3 regions of the Ensifer adhaerens genome follow, and region 3 is predicted to be linked to each of the others. Evidence: predicted binding sites of a transcription regulator. Region 3 holds the regulator's gene; each other region holds the start of a gene.
The links. Region 3 encodes PhoB, which activates phosphate uptake and scavenging genes when phosphate is short. Its sites were predicted from a motif close to TGTCATNNANCTGTCAT; they were not measured.
Positions count from the first base shown of each region.

Region 1: a site for PhoB is predicted at 2,384-2,400, ahead of LAC81_RS17395 (alkaline phosphatase D family protein). Genes of this name have one in related genera too.
Region 2: a site for PhoB is predicted at 2,078-2,094, ahead of phnC (phosphonate ABC transporter ATP-binding protein). Genes of this name have one in related genera too.

Region 1 is NZ_CP083349.1:3,560,592-3,567,187, forward strand. Features, by position in the region: gene typA (translational GTPase TypA) at 1-556, opposite strand, end outside; gene LAC81_RS17395 (alkaline phosphatase D family protein) at 756-2,318, opposite strand; gene LAC81_RS17400 (amidase) at 2,561-3,871, shown strand; gene LAC81_RS17405 (hypothetical protein) at 4,208-4,369, opposite strand; gene LAC81_RS17410 (hypothetical protein) at 4,724-5,227, shown strand; gene LAC81_RS17415 (PspA/IM30 family protein) at 5,390-6,523, shown strand; gene LAC81_RS17420 (OB-fold-containig protein) at 6,529-6,596, shown strand, end outside.
Region 2 is NZ_CP083350.1:2,733,288-2,739,883, reverse strand. Features, by position in the region: gene LAC81_RS32545 (glycosyltransferase family 2 protein) at 271-1,431, shown strand; gene LAC81_RS32540 (YciI family protein) at 1,521-1,904, shown strand; gene phnC (phosphonate ABC transporter ATP-binding protein) at 2,158-3,000, shown strand; gene phnD (phosphonate ABC transporter substrate-binding protein) at 3,086-3,991, shown strand; gene phnE (phosphonate ABC transporter, permease protein PhnE) at 4,171-5,133, shown strand; gene phnE (phosphonate ABC transporter, permease protein PhnE) at 5,142-6,596, shown strand, end outside.
Region 3 is NZ_CP083349.1:151,865-158,460, reverse strand. Features, by position in the region: gene LAC81_RS00730 (aspartate aminotransferase family protein) at 1-705, opposite strand, end outside; gene LAC81_RS00725 (GcrA family cell cycle regulator) at 1,127-1,648, shown strand; gene phoB (phosphate regulon transcriptional regulator PhoB) at 1,718-2,401, opposite strand; gene phoU (phosphate signaling complex protein PhoU) at 2,656-3,369, opposite strand; gene pstB (phosphate ABC transporter ATP-binding protein PstB) at 3,420-4,235, opposite strand; gene pstA (phosphate ABC transporter permease PstA) at 4,249-5,571, opposite strand; gene pstC (phosphate ABC transporter permease subunit PstC) at 5,568-6,596, opposite strand, start outside.

The sequences.
Region 1 (6,596 bases), 780 kb from region 3:
GAAGCGGTGCCATGCCCTGGTCCTTCGGACCTTCAGGCGCAACGTTCATCCAGCCATCGCGGCCCGAACCGTAGAGGATTGGGAAGTCGAGCTGCTCGTCGGAGGCATCGAGGTTGGCGAAGAGGTCGAAAACTTCGTTGATGACTTCCTCGTGGCGGCCATCGGGACGGTCGATCTTGTTGATCGCGACGATCGGCTTCAGGCCGACCTTCAGCGCCTTGCCGACAACGAACTTCGTCTGCGGCATCGGGCCTTCGGAAGCGTCGACGAGAACGATAGCACCGTCCACCATCGACAGGATGCGCTCGACTTCGCCACCGAAGTCGGCGTGGCCGGGGGTGTCGACGATGTTGATGCGCGTTCCCTTCCATTCGACCGACGTCGCCTTGGCAAGAATGGTGATGCCGCGTTCTTTTTCGATGTCGTTGGAGTCCATGACGCGTTCGGCAACGCGCTGGTTTTCGCGGAACGAGCCCGACTGCTTCAGGAGCTCGTCAACAAGGGTCGTTTTCCCATGGTCAACGTGCGCGATAATCGCGATGTTACGAATGCTCATTTTTCGTCTCGGAGGTTCAGGGCAAGCCCCGATGGGCCACGCCGCTTTTTCAATGGTCGCGCTCATACAGGTTTTTTTGCGATTGCGAAAGGGGGCGCGCGCATGAGCGTCGCGGTCAAATGCCGGTAGGCCATGGGTTTGCACCCGCCAGGGGTCTGGAAATCAGGGTTTGGAAAGCTGCCGGCCGTTACCAGATTCGTCATGCAATCGCAGCCGGATCGAGCGTCACGCGCCAGAGTTCCTGGTCCTGCCGGTCCATCAGACGCACGGTCATCTGCTGCGTCTGGCCGTTGATATCGACGATGCCGAAGAACTGCAGGCCGGCCGATGGCGGCAGGTTGCTGTCGATGCCACCACCCGACGCCTTGATGAAGCGAACCTCTGGCCCGAAGGTCATGTCGAGCTCCTTCGGCCCATAGGTACCGGAGTGAAGCGGCCCCGACACAAACTCCCAGAAAGGCGTGAAATCCTTGAACGCGGCACGCGCGGGATCGTAGCGGTGCGCGGCAGTATAATGCACGTCCGCCGTCAGCCAGACGAGATTGTCGATGGCATTGTCGCGGATGAAGCGGAGGAGATCTGCAAACTCGAGTTCACGCCCCGCAGGCGCGCCATTGTCGCCGTTGGCGATCGCATCCGAACCGCGCCTGTTGGCGTAATCGTCCCAGACGACAAGTCCGATCGGCATGTCGCAGGCGATCACCTTCCAGACCGCGCGCGAGGCTGCAAGTTCCCGCTTCAACCAATCCGCCTGCCGCCACCCGAACAGCACGCCGCCGTCCTCGCCCTGGTTGGCACCGCGATAGGAGCGCAGGTCGACGAAGAATACATCGAGCAGCGGGCCGTAGCCGACCTTGCGGAAGATGCGACCGGGCTGTGTCGCCGGCGTGCGGATCGGCGTCATTTCATGAAAAGCCCGGGCGGCCCGCTCCGCGTAGACGGCAACGTCCTTTTCCGGGTATCGCGCGTCGTCGCGAAGATCGGTCGAAGCCGACCAGTTGTTCAGAACCTCATGATCGTCCCACTGGTAGAAGGTGGGGCAGACGGCATTCAGCTGCCGGACATGATCGTCGAGCAGATTGTATTTCCATTGCCCGCGATATTCTTCCAGCGTGCGCGCCACGTCGCGCTTCTCGTGGGTCACCACCCGGTTCTTCCAGATGCCACCGTCACGCAATGCAATTTCGTCAGGGATCGGGTTGTCGGCATAGATCGTATCGCCGGAATGAATGAAGAAGTCCGGCTCGTGCAGCCGCATCGTCGAATAGGTCTTCATGCCGACGTCGTCGATGCCCCAGCCCTGGCCGGCGGTGTCGCCGGACCAGACGAAACGGACCGAGCGCTTGCGCAAAGGGGCCGTGCGAAACCGGCCGACCACCGGCTCGGAGACGCGGTTGACATCATAGAGATCGGTGGCGGTAAAGCGGTAGAAGATGTCCTGATCCGGTAGCAGCCCATCGAGCGAGCACTTGATCGCACAATCGGTCTGCGGCGTCGCCGTCAGATCGGTAAGACGAAAAGGATTGGAGAAGCTCTCCGTGGTCGAATACTCGACCGATACCTTCGACGGCCGATCCACCCGCGTCCAGATCATCCCGGAAGAGGTATCGACATCGCCCGATTGTACGCCGTGAACGAATTCCGGCCGGCCGTAACCGCGCGCATAGAAGGGGGTAGCAAGGCCCGATGAGGCCACAAACCCCGCAGCACCGGCGGAAAAGAGGAAAGAACGCCTTGAAAGCGTCTTGAGGGTATCGGCCAAACAGACCTCCGATTCGGCAGCGCGACCGCGCGTGCCGGACCTTTGGTCATCCCGATGTCAGCGACGTAACAGGGGCATGAAACTATTTGAACGGTTTGGCGACAGTTCGGTGAAGGTTGAGCCTCCGATCGCCAAGGTGGCAATCACCGCCAATGTTGCTATCAAAAGTGCGCATGCCCTCCCGAAGCCCGGCAAGGAGATGGCCGCTGCCCGACCGACAACAGACGAGACAGGTCATTATCGTGCCCCATCCAACCACCATTTCCGCCCGCGACCGCCTCGAACAGATCCTGAGCCGGCTCAACGATCGCCGGAGCGAGGAAAAGACGTTCACGCGCCTTTACGTCGAAAGCGCCCGCCGCGAGGCAGACGCATCCGACCGCCGCCGGCAGACGGGCGCAGGCCTTGGCCCGCTCGACGGCAAGATCGTCTCGATCAAGGACCTCTTCGATGTCGCTGGCGAACCGACCCTGGCCGGTTCCATCATACGTCGCAATTCGCCACCAGCCCAAAAAGATGCACTCGTCGTCAAGCGGCTGCGCGCCGCGGGTGCAGTGATCATCGGCAAGACGCATATGACCGAGTTCGCCTTCACCGCGGTCGGCCTCAATCCGCACTATGCGGTGCCCGGCAATGCCACCGACAAACGCCTCGTTCCCGGCGGCTCGTCCTCGGGCGCCGGGGTATCGGCCGCCGAAGGCACCTGCGACATTGCCATCGGCTCCGACACCGGCGGCTCCATCCGCATCCCTGCGGCCCTGAACGGCATCGTCGGCTTCAAGCCGACGGCCAGCCGCGTTCCGCTCGATGGTTCGTTTCCGCTGTCACCCATCCTCGATTCGCTAGGGCCGCTGGCCAAAACCGTTGCCGATTGCGTGACGGCTGACGCTGTCATGGCCGGTGAGCAGCCAAAGCCGCTCGTCGCCCGCCCGATCGCTGGCCTTCGCATCGGCATTCCCCGGGGCACGCTGTTTGAAGACCTCTCCGCCGAAATCGCCGCGGCCTTCTCGGAAAGCCTCGATCGGCTGGCCGAGGCGGGCGCCGAAATCGTCGACTGCACGATCGACGACCTGATCGACCGGCTCGCCGAAGCGACCCGGATCGGTTCGATCGCCGGCCTTGAAGCAAGCCGCATCCATGCCGGTTGGCTCAACGACGATGCAGCCCCCGTCGATGACAGGGTCAAGCTCCCGCTCCGCCGCCGTCTCACCGTTCCGGATGCAGCAATCTCGGCCCTGCTGCAAACGCAGCGTGCACTCGCCGCCGCCATGGACGAGCGTCTTTCGCCCTACGACCTCATCGCGCTGCCGACAACGCCGATCGCCGCCGTGCCGATCGCGAGCGTCGAAACGGACGTGGCGGAATACAACCGTGTGGAGGGTCTGCTGCTGCGCAACTGCCAGGTCGCCAACCAGTTCGATCTCAATGCCATCACCCTGCCGATGCGCGGACTGGTGCGGCCGGCCGGACTAATGTTGATGGGGCGGAATGGAACCGATGCGGCCATTCTGTCCGCCTCTCTCTCTGCGGAGGCGCTGCTTCGCGAAAATTGAGCGGCAGTCGATCGCGATGCAATGCCGGCCTGTGATAAGGCCGGCTTGATCGCGGTTATGGTGAGGGCGAGGCGCCCTGAAGCGCCTGGCGTTGGCGCTTCAGGGCCCGAAGGATCAGCCAGACGGGCATGCCAATGACCGCCAAAACACGACCCAGTGCCAGATAGAAAATGTCATATCAGCGCCTCACCCTTGCGCTGGCGACACGCGGCCCGAACTCTCTCGAAAATTCGACCCGTCGCCGATTGGAATTCGGCAAGGACAGGACGTCAACCAGCCGATTCGCAACCGATGGCGGATTGCCCCTGGGGAATACCTGGCTGCGGGGATTCCCCGTCAGTGCATCGTTTCGCCGGAAATCTCGTCGCTCAAGATGCGGAACGCATCTTCAAGCGCGGCGACCAGAACGTCGGTCAGTTCGTCGCCGTCGTTGTTCGCGAGATAGAGGGCAACCATCGAATCGGATGGGTCGCGGTAATGCTCGATATCGTTAGACATATCATTGTCCTTCATTCGCCGTGTCACATCCCGGCCGTTGAGGTGACGATAGGCGAAGGGACTTGCGTAAAGCTGGATGCATGTCCGGCCAAGGGCACTCGGCACGCAACATTGCGTTATTCTCCATGCGTTCCCTAACGGGATCGATCTGCAATGGATAGAGGATAGTGACCTATTTCGCTCGCGTGGGGCGCGGGAGCACGCTAGAGCATGTCGCGCAATGCACAGCAGCATGATGCGGGCGACTGCGCAAAAAAGCGAAGGCAGCCCACCTCCTCGTCTTCACGCGGTTGAGAAGACGGGGCGTTTGGTGCTTTCTCTGACGCGGCCTGGACGAACGACACGGGAATGAGCATGTCGAAGAAAACCAAGCACGACGAAACCGGTGACGTGCAACGCCTGAAGCTCGATTTCCCTGATCTCCACGCGGATCTGCTGGCCGGCCGCATCCCGTCGCTGCGCAAGGCGCTTATCGCGGCAGGGCTCAAGGACGAGCGCACTCGCCTCGACAAACTCAAGAATTCCTGGACCAAGGCAAGCCCGACCGAACGTGAGACTTTCCTGAAGTGGCTGAGCAGCAATGGCGCCATCGAAATGGCCAGCCATGAAGTCGATCCGCCACCGGCGTCGCACCCAGCCGCACCGATTGCCAGCGGACGTTACCTCCTTCCCGAAACGATCGCCGATATCCGCGCCATCATGAACCGCCGCCGGATGCGGGCGAACGACATCATGGCGGAAATGGGCTTTGCGGGAGACGACATGTCCCTCACCCGCGCTTTGTCGAAAGGCGCAAGCCTGCGGCTGTCGGTCATCGCCGCGCTGGAAACCTGGCTCCGCAACGACGCCGCGGATTGAGCCCGCTCGACGATTTTCGCACCTCCGAAGGGATCCTTCGATGCCGCCTGCGATCCGCTGCGCAAGTGCAGCAGGCGGCCGTCGCGTTCAATGTAAGAAAATTGCAACCTAAAACTGAGCCGATCCTTGAAAGCACAAAAGCGGTGCTTTATGTAATTGAACATGGCTCAGAGCAACCATACGTCGATCTTGTGCTACGATCTCGCGCCGGACGAGGAGGCCAGACACGCGCTGGAGGAAACCTTCGTTGCCTACGCCAACATGCTGGCAATGCTCGAAGAACTCGCCGGTGAAAAGGCGGGCGCCAATCTCGTAACGTTGCACGAGCTTGCCTACGAAACAGTCCGGGAGCGAACCGGGCTTCCGGCGCGGATGGTCACGCTGGGGTTACGGGACTTCGCGGCGAACCGGGGACAGCCGGGCAGCACCGATAGGCTGCCGCTGGACGACAAGCTTTTTGCAATCAAGGGACCGTCGGATCTGACCGTCGCCACCGTGCGCGGTCGCGTCGCGATCCCATACGATGTCGCCGGCTATTCGTCCGGCACCTTGAATATCTTCGCCGCCCAACTCCTTGCACAAAACGGCGGCTATCAGATCCACATCGGCGTCACCACGCATTCCGATCGAACGGAGAAGAAAATGATGACGAATGAAGGCATCCTATCTCGCATGGGCCGCTTGATTGCCGGTCTCGCCAATGCCGCCGTCGACAAGGCGGAAGGCAGCAACAAGATCGTGATCGTCGAACAGGCGCTCCGCGAGATCGACGCGGCCGCAGAAGAGGCCCGGGTCGATATCGGCCAGGCCCGCGCCGAGGAGTATCGCATCCTCAGCCGCCGCGATGAAATCGGCGCCGATCTCGATAAACTGGACGAAAAAATCCGGACTGCGATCTCCGCTGCCCGGGAGGACCTCGCCAAGGCCGGCGTCGCACGCCAGATCGATCTGGAATCGCAACTCGCTGCCCTGGACAAGGCGCTCGCCGGCGCCCGCACCGATCTCGAAGAGGGCCAGCAGGCCCTGCAAGCGGTGCTTGCCACCCGCCGCGAGGCCGAAGCGCGGCTTGCCGATCTCAAGCGCAGCATCGCCCAGTTCCCCGAGAGCAAGGTTTCGGGCCTGACAAAGACCAGCGCCGTGGACGGAGCGGCCCGTGCCGCCGCCGCTGTCTCCCGCGCCACCGGCGTACCGGGCGGAGAACACGGCAACAGCGCCGAACTGGATGAGCTCGACCGCCTGCATCGCGACAGGGCAATCGAAGCAAGGCTGGCCGCGCTCAAGGCAAGGCAGCACTAACGCCCATGCTGTTCTTCCTCGCCCCGGAATCCCTGCCATTCGCGATTGCGGCGGTGATGCTGGCCGCGTTTAC
Region 2 (6,596 bases), on a different replicon from region 3:
ACGTCATGAGACGCGTTGCGGTCGATATAGCTGCGTTGCCGCAGGTCTTTGTCCTCAAAACGCGGTCGATTTAAGGACAAAGACTTTCAGCGATCGAAACGAGCCTGCATTCTATCTCACGATAGATTTTGGCTTGTTGTCGAAATTGAGGGCGGCCCGCCATTTTATCAACGCTTCACACGTTGAAGGTGCATCGATCGCCCCGAAAGAACCTTGGGGAACTGGGAAGGCGCCAAGAGGGGAAGCTGCCATTGAGGAGGAGCACAAGGCATGAAGCTATCGGACGTATCTCGCAACGGCGCCAGCATCTCCATCATTGTTCCCACCTACAATCGGGCCCAATATCTACCAGCTTCGCTCGATGCATTGTTGCCGCAGATTGGACGCGATGACGAGATTATCGTCGTCGTCGATGGCTCGACCGACGAAACGGCTGACGTGCTTGCCCGGTACGGAAACCGGATCGAGGTCATAGAGCAGGCCAATGCCGGCAAGGCGCGTGCATTGAACGCCGGGCTGCAGAAATGCAGGGGGCAGTTCGTCTGGATCGTCGATGACGACGACGTTGTTTGCCCCACGGCGCTCGGCGATCTCATGCAGGTCTTCGAGGCCGATCCATCGGCCGGCATCGCCTACGGGCGCTATGTGCGTTTCCAGCACGAAAAAGATGGCGCTGCCAAGTTCCTGGACACGGGCTACTGGAACGACTGTCCGACGAACGAATTCCTGATCGCCACGCTTGAGGATTTCTTCGTCCACCAGCCTGGCATGCTCGTCCGCCGCAGCCTCTATGACGCTGCCGGGGCATTCGATGAAGCACTGCCGCGATCCGTGGACTACGACATGCTGATCAGGCTTTCTCTCCTCGGCAAGGCGGCTTCGACCGCCAATGTCATCTTTCACCAGCGCCTGCACGACGGCGACCGGGGACCGGCGGCGAGCCGTTTCCAGGCGCAGCGACGCGATCAAAACTGGATCAGCAATGATGCGCTGATCTTCGATCGTTTGCACCAGACCTTGCCGCTCACCGACTATCTGCCGTCGCGGCGCATCGAGAGTGGCGATGAAGAGCGCAGCGCGCTCCTGCAGCGGGGTGCGATCATGGCCCGCAAGAAGCGCTGGGACATCGCCATCTCCGACTTCGGTCGCGCTCTTGAGCAAAGCCGGAGTCCGCTGACGCCCTATGAAAAGCGCATCCTCCGGCGCGCGACTGGATCGAAATACGACTGCGACGAGGTCTTCGGGAATGCCCTGATCGACGAAGGACTGCGCTCGCTCAGCGGCAGTTTTCCGCCGGGGCGCGAACTCGCCCGTTCGCTCGCCCGCGGCCTTGTCTGGAGAGCGCGCCAAGCCGCGGCGCAGGGTCAGCTCAAGCGCAGTTCGCGCATCGCCGCCCAGGCCTGTCGTTGGGCCGCCGCGTCCTGGGGCTGATTTCCAAGCGAGAGTTGTGGCCACGAACCTCGCGCGCCGATTGAAGCCGCCAGCGAAACCTGACAGGAATACGTCCGGGAGGACGGTTCATGTATTATGCAATCTTGGCTTATCACACGGCAGGCGTGGTCGAATCCTGGAGCGCGGAAGAGGACGCGGCCCTGATGTCCGACCTTCTCGAGGTTCATGAGCGCTTCGTTCAGCAGAAAGCCTTCGGACCGGCCGCGCGGCTCGGGCCTGCCGAAGGTGCGGTGACGCTCAGGGGCCAGGGCGAAGGCATCGTCACCGACGGACCTTTCGCCGAGACCAAAGAGCAACTGCTGGGCCTCTACGTCGTGGACTTTCCGACGATCGACGCAGCCATAGCGGCTGCACGCGAGCTGCGGCGCAGCAATCCTACCGCGATCTACGAGATCCGGCCGATCGCCCTCTATGTTCCGGGGGCAACCTTGGAGCCTGGCACCGAGGGCTAGGAATCACGCGGCGGTAGCGCCCCGGGAGCGCCCTGGCTACCGCCCCGATCCCATTCGGATCAGCACGCAATCACGCGGAAGGTGACCAATCGCGCCTGCGCCCGGGCTGCGACGTTCACATTTGATTAACCCAGCCCGCGTGGGCGTGAACTGTAACAGAACTTACAACAAACTGACATTTCGCTTTCATGAAGCGCCGCTATGGCAGGTGTCATACCGATGACCGGTCTCCCCGAAAGAGGACCTGCTAGAAATGTTTCAGTTGAAGAGTGTAACCCGCCAGTTCGGCAAGAAGACAGCCGTGAGTTCGGTTACCTTCGACATTCCCCAAGGCCAGATGGTCGGCGTAATCGGCCGCTCGGGCGCCGGCAAGTCGACGCTGCTGCGCATGATCAATCGCCTCGTCGACCTGTCTTCGGGCTCGATCGTCTATGACGGCACCGAGGTCTCGTCGCTTCGCGGCGCAGCGCTTCGCAACTGGCAGCGCGACTGCGCCATGATCTTCCAGCAGTTCAACCTGGTGCCGCGCCTCGACGTGCTCACCAATGTGCTGCTCGGCCGCCTCAACCACCGTTCGACGGTCTTGAGCATCCTCAACATGTTCACCCGCGAAGAACGCATCATGGCGATCGGCGCGCTGGAACGCCTCGGGATCGAGCAGACGGCCCTGCAGCCGGCCGGCACGCTTTCCGGCGGCCAGCAACAGCGCGTCGCGATCGCCCGCGCCCTGATGCAGCAGCCGAAGGTTCTGCTCGCCGACGAGCCGATCGCCTCGCTTGACCCGCTGAACGCCAAGATCGTCATGGATGCGCTGCGTGACATCAACGAGCGCGACGGCATCACAGTCATCACCAACCTTCATACGCTCGATACCGCGCGCAATTATTGCGAACGCATCATCGGCATGGCGCACGGCCGCGTCGTCTTCGACGGTCAGCCCAAGGATCTGACGGCGGCAGCCGTTGCCGAGATCTACGGCGCCGATACGGGCATCGAGGAATCGATGACCTCCACCAGCATCAACATTCCGACGGCTGAACCGCAGGAAGAAACGGCATCGGCCGGCCTCAAGCCGCTGGCACTGGCCGGCATCTGACGCCCGCCAGGATCGAAAGCCCGCGTCAAGGGCACCTCTTTGAAACCCAATAGATCCGGCTGAGCCGGACACACGGGAGAACCTTATGCTGAAAAAAGCTCTTCTGAGCGCCGTCGCGCTCCTCGCCCTCGTCGGCCACGCACAGGCTGAAGACCTCAAGGATTTCCGCATCGGCATCCTCGGCGGCGAAAACGAAGCCGACCGCCTGCGCAACTTCCAGTGCCTCGTCGACAAGCTGCCGGCTGCGATCGGCGTCGAAAAGGTCTCGCTGTTCCCGGCTGCCGACTATGACGGCGTTATCCAGGGCCTGCTCGGCGGCACGCTCGACTACGCCGAACTCGGCGCTTCCGGCTACGCCAAGATCTATCTGGCCAAGGCTGACGCCGTCGAGCCGATCCTGACGACCGTTCAGACCGACGGCTCGACCGGCTACCACTCGATCATGGTTGCCCGCAAGGATTCCGGCATCACCAAGCTCGAAGACCTGAAGGGCAAGAAGCTCGGCTTCGCCGATCCGGACTCGACCTCTGGCTACCTCGTCCCGCTCGTTACCCTGCCGGAAGCAATCGGCGCGCCGGTCAAGGAATTCTTCGGTGAGACCGGCTTCGGCGGCGGTCACGAAAACCTGGTTCTCGAAGTCGTCAAGGGCACCTTCGATGCCGGCACGACCTTCGGCTCGGGCGTCGGCGAATTCAAGGACGGCTACACCTCGGGCAACCTGAAGAAGATGGTCGACAAGGGCATCCTCGACATGAACGACCTCGTCGAACTCTGGAAGTCGCCGCTGATCCCGAATGGCCCGGTCGTCGTGCGCACCTCGATGAACGACGACATGAAGGCGAAGTTCAAGCAGTTCATGCTCGACCTGCCGAAGACCGACGCCGCGTGCTTCTCGGCCATCCAGGGTGGCGATTTCACCGGCTTCACCGAAGTCAACGCCGACTTCTACAAGCCGATCATCGACGCCCGCAAGGCAACGATCGGCGGCTGATAGACCGCATACCTTGGGAACGCTGGCCGCCCAAACGGCCAGCGTTTCCTTGTTTGAAGGGGTGTTCCGCGCCCATCCTCAGCGGATGTCTATCGCTTAGTTTTCACGCATTTCCTGATGGAAGGCCGCATGGCGCTTTCCTGGAAATGCCATAGAGGCCGGCGCGAGCCGGAACGATCATGGCAACTTCCCTGCTCCCGCGGCATCTGAGCGACAACGGCGCCGTCATTGAGCGCCACTGGCAGGAACTCAGTTCCCGCCGTAGGCTCTATTCCTGGCTCGGCTTCGGCGTTCTCTTCCTGGCTCTTTCGGGCTCGCTTTGGTTCGCCAACGATTCCAACGCCGGCAAGTTCTTCGATCGCCTGCCGCATTTCTTAGACTTCGTCGGCGACCTCGCGCCGCGTGACGGGCTGGAAATCTTCCGCGCCATGTTCGACCTGCCCTCGCCCTATGACGACGGCAGCTTCAAGTACAACTATCCCGAAGGCCGGCTCTACCTGACCGAGAGCTTCTACATTCCCGAATATGTGCACAAGATGCTGGAGACCGTGAACATCGCGATCTTCTCCACTGTCATCGGCACCGCACTCGGCTTCGTGCTTTGCTTCCTCGCCGCGCGCAACCTGATGCCCAACCCCTGGATCCGTGGCATTGTTCGCCGCATCATGGAGATCCTGCGCGCCTTTCCGGAAGTCGTAATTGCCGGCTTCTTCCTCGCGATCCTTTCGCTCGGGCCCATTCCCGCGATCGCTGCGGTCTCGATCCATACGATCGGTGCGCTCGGCAAGCTCTTCTACGAAGTGGTCGAAAACGCCGACATGAAACCCGACGAAGGCCTGCGCGCCGCCGGCGGCAACTGGATCGAGCGCGTCTGGTTCGGCATGGTGCCGCAGGTACTGCCGAACTTCACCAGCTATTTCCTCCTGCGCCTCGAGATTAATGTGCGCGCCTCGACCATCATCGGCGCCGTCGGCGGCGGTGGCATCGGCGAGTTGCTGCGCCTCTCGATCGGCCAGGGCCACCAGGCGAAAACGCTTGCGATCGTCATTCTGCTTTTCGCGACCATTTTCGCTGTCGACCAGTTTTCCGCTTGGCTCCGCCGTCGCCTTGTTGGCGAACAGTCCTTCCAGCTGGCCCAGTAGGTGCACGCATGACCACGACCACACGATTGAACCCGATGGAAATGGATGCGATCGCGAACCGCCATCCAGAACTCCTGAAATCCTCTACCTCCAAGCGCGTACGCACGGCAGCGGTTACCGGCGGTATCATCGTATATCTCATCTTCAGCTGGTGGTTCTTCTCGATCGGACAGGTGCTGGGCAATGCCAACTGGGGCATCGCCGGCACCTACCTCGCCGACTGGGTTTCCTACGAGGTACGCCCGGAAATCCACATCGCCCCTGACCGGACGATGAGCCTCAATTATCAACGAAATTCGCCGCTCGGACCGAACCCCAGTCCGGACTGGGTCGAACTCGACAAGGAAACGGTAACGCGCCGCGTTGAAATTCCGGCATCGGCAACACAGGCGGCAACGCCGAAGGCAAGCTCTTCCTTCAGCTTCATGACGCCAGGCTCTGCACTGGGGGGCGCGACCACCGTCGAAGCTCCGAACCGGGTCGAAACCCGAACGGAAGAGGTGCTGACGCGCGTCGTTGTTACCTATGACCGCTCGACCAGGGTCGAGATCGCCGACAGCCTGGTCAAGGCAACCCATGGCGGCGAGACCTTGGTGATGGCCGTAGACGGCGCCGACAGGGTGACACCGCAGGGCACGCTGCCCACCTGGGCAACGCAGAAGCGCCCCGGCGAGAAGATCGTGCTTGCTTTTGGCGCCACCGGCTGGGCCGAGGTCGAAGGTGACGAGGTTTCCATCCGCAACCGCTTCTTCGGCTGGGCGAATTTCCTCTTCGACACCAGCTCGCCCCTCTTCGGCAAGAGCTACGGCGAAGTCGCTTCGCTCATCATGTCCGGCGAGCGGATCGATCCGGCGCGTTCCAATCTTTCACTCGCCTGGAACAACATCCTCTACAATGCCGAGTGGCAGCATCTGGATGTCTGGACGAAGCTCCTGCAGACCGTCGTCATGGCCTTCGTCGGCACGCTCTTTGCGTCGCTGATCGCCTTCCCGCTCTGCTTCCTTGCCGCCCGCAACATCACGCCGAGCTTTATGACCAATCAGTTGGTCAAGCGCTTCTTCGACTTCCTGCGATCGGTGGACATGTTCATCTGGGCGCTGTTCTTCACCCGCGCCTTCGGCCCGGGACCGCTGGCGGGTATCTCGGCGATCTTCTTCACCGACACGGGAACGCTTGGAAAGCTTTATTCGGAGGCGCTGGAGAACATCGACGACAAACAGCGCGAGGGCGTGAAGTCGGTGGGTGCTGCGCCTCTGGCCGTGCAGCGCTTCGGCGTGCTGCCGCAAGTGTTGCCGGTTTTTGCCAGCCAGGCCCTCTATTTCTGGGAATCAAACACCCGCTCGGCGACGATCATCGGCGCTGTCGGTGCAGGCGGCATCGGCCTCAAACTCTGGGAAGCAATGCGCACCAATTCCGATTGGGAAAATGTCGCCTACATGGTGCTTCTGATCTTGCTGGTTGTC
Region 3 (6,596 bases):
ACCCGACCATTCATGGGCGAATAGCTTGCCGGTACGGCCGACGCCGGTCTGAACCTCGTCGAGGATCAGGAGCAGGCCGAACTCGTCGCAGAGCGCGCGCAATTCCTGCATGAACTCCTTGGTCGCCGGACGAATGCCGCCCTCGCCCTGGATCGGTTCGATCAGGATCGCCGCAGTCTCCTCGGTGATCGCATTCTTGACGGCTGCGATGTCACCGAACGGAACCTGGTAGAAACCCGGCGCCTTCGGCCCGAAACCTTCGATGTATTTCTGCTGGCCGCCGGCCGCAATCGTCGCGATGGTGCGGCCATGGAAGGCACCCTCGAAGGTGATGACGTGAAACTTCTCGGGCTGCCCCTTGGCGAAGTGATAGCGCCGCGCCGTCTTGATCGCGCACTCCAGCGCTTCCGCACCGGAATTGGTGAAGAAGACCCGATCGGCAAAGGTGACGGCTGCCAGGCGACGCCCAAGGCTTTCCTGACCCGGAACCTCGTACAGGTTGGAAAGGTGCCAGACCTTCTCGGCCTGTGCCTTCAGCGCCTCGACGAGGTGCGGATGCGCATGACCAAGCGAGTTCACGGCAACGCCAGCAGCGAAGTCGAGGTAGCGCGAGCCATCTTCGGCAATCAGCCACACGCCCTCTCCTCGCTCGAAACGCAACGGCGCGCGCATGTAGGTATCATAAAGCGGCGTGGTTGCAGTCATGCGAGGCTCTCCTTCACTCCAGTCGGCATCGATCCCGCGGCTTCGTGCGGCCCGATAAAAATCAAAAATGCCGCCTTGCGGCGGCGCAGGCACTATTCCCATTTCGCACTGCAATGTCAACAAAACCAAGCCTTGCAGCGCGATGACAAGGCCCGTTTCCCTGCGGCGAAAAAATCAGTCGGAAGGGCTTGCAAAAATGCAACGCTGATCGAGCAAGTTGGGGAAAACTACGAATTCGATTCGGCTCGATTCCCCGGACTCTTGCCACGGAGTCCGACGGTCAGTACGTTAACATTCAATTACTAGACGCATGCGGCGGACCTAGTCACCAAAAGAGTTATCGCGTTTGCAGCCTCGGGGTTCAGCCGGGGTGCGGTGAGGGATTCTGCCATCCCCAACGCTGAGAACGGAGAGTGCAGAAATGAACTGGACTGACGAGCGGGTGGAGAAACTGAAGAAGCTTTGGTCCGAGGGCCTGAGCGCTAGCCAGATCGCGGCACAGCTCGGCGGTGTCAGCCGCAACGCTGTCATCGGCAAGGTTCATCGCCTGAGCCTCCCGGGACGCGCCAAGGCTGGCGGCAGCACCACCGCTGCGGCCCGTCCGAAGCGGCCGACCTCGGCCCCGCGCGCACCGAACTACGCCGCGCGCGTTGCGACCCGCACCGTTGCCCGCCCGTCCGGCGCCACGGTTCTCAAGGAAGAGATCGAAGTCGATCTCGTGGCAGAGCAGGATTTCAGCATCAGCACCGACGTGGTCGTGCCGATGTCGCGCCGCCTCGAGCTGACCCAGCTCACCGAGCGCACCTGCAAGTGGCCGATCGGCGACCCGCTGAAGGAAGAGTTCCACTTCTGCGGCAATGACTCGCCGGAATCCTCGCCCTATTGCAGCTTCCATGCACGGCTTGCCTACCAGCCCTCGGCCGAGCGCCGTCGGATGCGCTGAGGCGCCGCACGGGAACAAAAGGAAAAGGGGCCGACTGGCCCCTTTTTTATTGGCTTCAAGTCGTCTTTCTCAGCTCTCGAGCGAGTATCCGGCGCCGCGGACCGTGCGAATGACGTCGGGCATGGTCGAGAAGTTCAACGCCTTGCGCAGGCGGCCGACATGGACGTCGACGGTGCGCTCATCGACATAGATGTCATGACCCCAGACCCCGTCCAGCAGCTGCGAACGCGAAAAAACGCGGCCCGGAGAGGACATCAGGAACTCCAGCAGGCGGAACTCCGTCGGCCCCAGGCGAACTTCGCGGCTACGGCGATGAACGCGGTGGGTTTCCCGGTCGAGCTCGATGTCGCCGCAGCGCAGCAACGTCGAGAGCACTTCAGGCTTCGCCCGGCGCAGCATCGCCTTGACGCGAGCCATCAGCTCCGGCGTCGAGAACGGCTTGACCACATAGTCGTCTGCCCCGGTCGCCAGACCACGAACGCGCTCGCTCTCCTCGCCGCGCGCCGTCAGCATGATGATCGGCAACCGCTCCGTTTCCGGGCGCTGGCGCAGCCGACGGCACAGCTCGATGCCGGAGACGCCGGGCAGCATCCAGTCGAGAATGAGGAGATCGGGCAGACGTTCCTGAAGCCGGATCTCCGCCTCGTCACCTCTGAGGATCGTATCGACGTCGAAGCCTTCCGCTTCCAGATTGTAACGCAGCAGGACGCTCAGCGCCTCTTCGTCCTCGACCACGGCGATTTTTGGCAACATCAGGTAACCACTCCTTACCGTGAGTGCCGTGTGGGTCCAGTGGACCGTCCGGCGCTCAGACACTCTAAATCTGGAGCACAACCGCCGTTTTCAAAGACGGTGCGAAAGCCGCGTGCTTCAGATACAGGAATTCGGGGCCGCGACCGGAGCCGCGACCGGATGATATTCATGGGGCATGCATTGCGAACGCGCGTTCGGCGCTAGAAAGGGATGGAGAAGAGTGTAGGCAGCTTCCCCTCGCATCCCGCTCCAACCTAGTCGTTGACCGAGCCCAACGTCGACGTGTTGTCATCCTTCGGACGCTCGCCTTCCGGCTGGGCACCCGTCGCCATGTAGTAGATCGTCTCGGCGATGTTGGTAGCGTGGTCGCCGATACGCTCGATGTTCTTGGCGCAGAACAGAAGATGCGTGCAGGGCGTGATGTTGCGCGGGTCTTCCATCATGTAGGTCAGCAATTCGCGGAACAGCGAGGTGTAGATCGCATCGATCTCCTCGTCGCGCTCACGGATGCTGTTGGCCTTTTCCGGCGAGCGCGAGGCGTAGACGTCGAGCACTTCCTTGAGCTGCACCAGAGCGAGCTCAGCAAGGTGCTCGAGACCGCGTGCGAGCTTGCGCGGAATGCCGGAACCGGCAACCGCGATCACGCGCTTGGCGGTGTTCTTGCCGAGGTCGCCGACACGCTCCAGATCGGAGGCGATGCGGATCGACCCCATGATCTCGCGAAGGTCGGCGGCGACCGGCTGGCGCTTGGCGATCGTGACGATCGCCTTCTCGCCGATCTGGCGCTCGGCATCGTCGAGAATGGTGTCGTCCGAGATCACCTTCTGCGCCAAAGCCAGGTCGGAATTGACCAGGGCGCGAACGGATTCGGCAACCATCTGCTCGGCAAGACCGCCCATCTCCGAGATGCGGCGCGTCAGGTACTTCAATTCTTCGTCATAGGCGGACATGATATGCATGGACATGATCGTCGATCCTTACAGGCGCTTTCCAGTTACTGTTGCAGCCGTAATTGGCCTCAGCCGAAGCGGCCCATGATGTAATCCTGGGTGCGCTGGTCATCCGGATTGGTGAACATCTTGTCGGTGTCGTTCTCCTCGACGAGATTGCCGAGGTGGAACATGGCGGTGCGCTGCGAAACGCGGGCGGCCTGCTGCATCGAGTGGGTCACGATGACGATCGTGAAGTTCGTGCGCAGTTCGTGGATGAGTTCCTCGACCTTGGCGGTCGCAATCGGGTCGAGTGCCGAACAGGGCTCGTCCATCAGGATCACTTCCGGGCTAACGGCAACGGCGCGCGCAATGCACAGTCGCTGTTGCTGGCCACCGGAAAGCCCCGTGCCCGGCTCGTGCAGGCGGTCCTTGACCTCGTTCCACAGACCGGCCTTCTGCAGACTGGTCTCGACGACCTCGTCGAAATCCGCCTTGGTGCGGGCAAGTCCATGGATACGCGGACCGTAGGCCACGTTGTCGTAAATCGACTTCGGAAACGGGTTCGGCTTCTGGAAGACCATGCCGACGCGAGCGCGCAGTTCGACGACGTCGATGGTCGGATCGTAGATGTCGTCCTCATCGAGCGTGATCTTGCCGGTGACGCGGCAGTTCTCGATGGTGTCGTTCATGCGATTCAGCGTGCGCAGGAAGGTCGACTTGCCGCAACCGGACGGGCCGATCAGCGCCGTTACCGTGTTTTCCCGGATGTTGAGGTTGACGTCGAAAAGCGCCCGCTTCTCGCCGTAGTAGACCGACACATCCTTGCCGATCATCTTGTAGGGCACGGTGTTCATTTTCTGATCCAAGGCCTTCTCGACTGCTGCTTCTGACATGATGTTCATAGTAATTACCTCACTACCAACGGCGCTCAAAGCGACGTCGCAACAGAATGGCGCCAAGGTTCATGACGACGAGGAAGATGAGAAGGATGATGATCGCGCCGGAGGTGCGCTCGACGAAGGCGCGTTCCGCCTCGTTGGCCCACATGTAGATCTGCACCGGCAGCGCCGTCGACGGTTCCATCGGCGAACCGGGAAAATCGACGACGAAGGCGACCATGCCGATCAGAAGAAGCGGCGCGGTTTCGCCAAGCGCGTGGGCAAGACCGATGATCGTACCGGTCAGGATGCCCGGCATTGCCAGCGGCAGCACGTGGTGGAAGATGGTCTGCATCTTCGAGGCACCAAGGCCGAGTGCCGCCGAGCGGATCGACGGGGGAACCGCCTTCAAGGCCGCGCGGGTGGCGATGATGATCGTCGGAAGCGTCATCAGCGTCAGCACGAAGCCGCCGACGACAGCCGCCGAGCGCGGCATGCCGGCAAAGTTGATGAAGACGGCGAGGCCCAGCAGACCGTAGACGATCGACGGAACGGCCGCGAGGTTGTTGATGTTGACCTCGATCAGGTCGGTGAGCCGGTTCTTCGGAGCGAACTCTTCGAGATAGATCGAGGCGGCGACGCCGATCGGCAGCGACAGCACGAGCACGATCAGCATCATGTAGAACGAACCGAGGGCAGCAACGCCGACGCCTGCCGCTTCAGGACGGCTGGAGGCGCCGAAGGTGAAGATGCCGGTGTTGAAGCTCTTCTTCAGGATGCCAGCGCTTGCAAGCTCGTTCATCCAGGTGACCTGCTGGTCCTTGACCTTGCGTTTGCTCTCGTCGACCTTGAGGTCGATCTGACCCTTGTTGGCGGAGTCGATATTGGCTTCTGCCAGCAGCGTGACCGGAACGGTCTTGCCGATGATGGACGGATCAGCCACGACCATGTCGCGCAGCAGCGTGCGGGAGCTCGCAGAGACCATGTCGGTCGCCTGCTTGACGAGCGGGCGCTTGGTCGCGTCGATGCCGAGTTGCTTGACGAGCGCGTCGCGCACCAGCAGCGGATAGTTGGCAGTCATCAGGACCTTGCTGTCGGTCGTGCGTTCGCCGTTGGGGTCGATGACCTTTTCGGTGAACTCGATCGGCAGCGTGATCGTCGTCTGCTGGAATGCGGTGTAGCCGTTGGAAATGACGGTCCACAGCAGCAGCGCCAGGAAAAAGAGACCGGTGCTGATTGCGGCGATACCGTAGGCGCGGAACCGGCGTTCGGCGGCATAGCGTCGCTTGATGCCGATATCGCGCTTGGCGGATGCGGGACGGGCGGAGATCCGGACGGTCGGGGAAGCGATGTCGGTCATTCGTACTGTTCCCGGTATTTGCGCACGATGTAGAGCGCATAAATGTTGAGGCCGAGCGTGATGACGAAGAGCGTGATGCCCAGCGCGAAGGCCACCAGCGTCTGCGGCGAGGTGAACTCGAGGTCGCCTGTGAGCTGGTTGACGATCTTCACGGTCACCGTCGTCATCGGTTCAAACGGATTGATCTGCATGCGGGCCGCCACACCGGCTGCCAGCACCACGATCATGGTTTCGCCGACGGCGCGCGAGGCGGTCAGAAGCAGCGCGCCGACGATGCCCGGGAGGGCTGCTGGAAGGATAACCTTCTTGACCGTTTCCGAGCGGGTGGCGCCGAGACCGAGCGAGCCGTCACGCAGTGCACGCGGCACCTGGGTGATGATGTCGTCGGAGAGCGACGACACAAACGGGATGAGCATGATGCCCATGACGATGCCGGCGGTGACAACGCTCTGCGCCTGGATGAAGTTCTGGTAGTTGCCGGTGGCAAGACCGTTCAGCTGCGCCGAGATGTCACGCAGGAACGGGCCAACGGTTACCAGTGCGAAGAAACCGTAGACGATGGTCGGGATGCCGGCGAGCACTTCAAGTAGCGGCTTTGCGGTCGAACGCAGGCGCGGGCTTGCATATTCCGCCATGTAAATGGCTGCGAAAAGGCCGATCGGCACCGCAAAGAGCATGGCGACGAAGGCGATGTAGAGCGTGCCGGCGAGAAGCGGGATCAAGCCGAACTGACCGGAGGCACCACCACTGCCGGCAGCAGCGAAGCGCGGATCCCAGACCGTGCCGAAGAAGAACTCGAACGGCGAGACCATGGTGAAGAAACGGCCGGCTTCCGACAGCATCGAGGCGACGATACCGACCGTCGTCAGGATGGCAATGGACGAGGCAACGATCAGCGAGCCGAGAATGACCCGCTCAACCTGGTTGCGCGCCCGGAAGCGGGTGGCGACGTTGCGAATGGCATAGATGCCGCCGGCAATCGCGATCAACAGAACGACCGCCGTCATGAGCCAACGGTTGGCCGC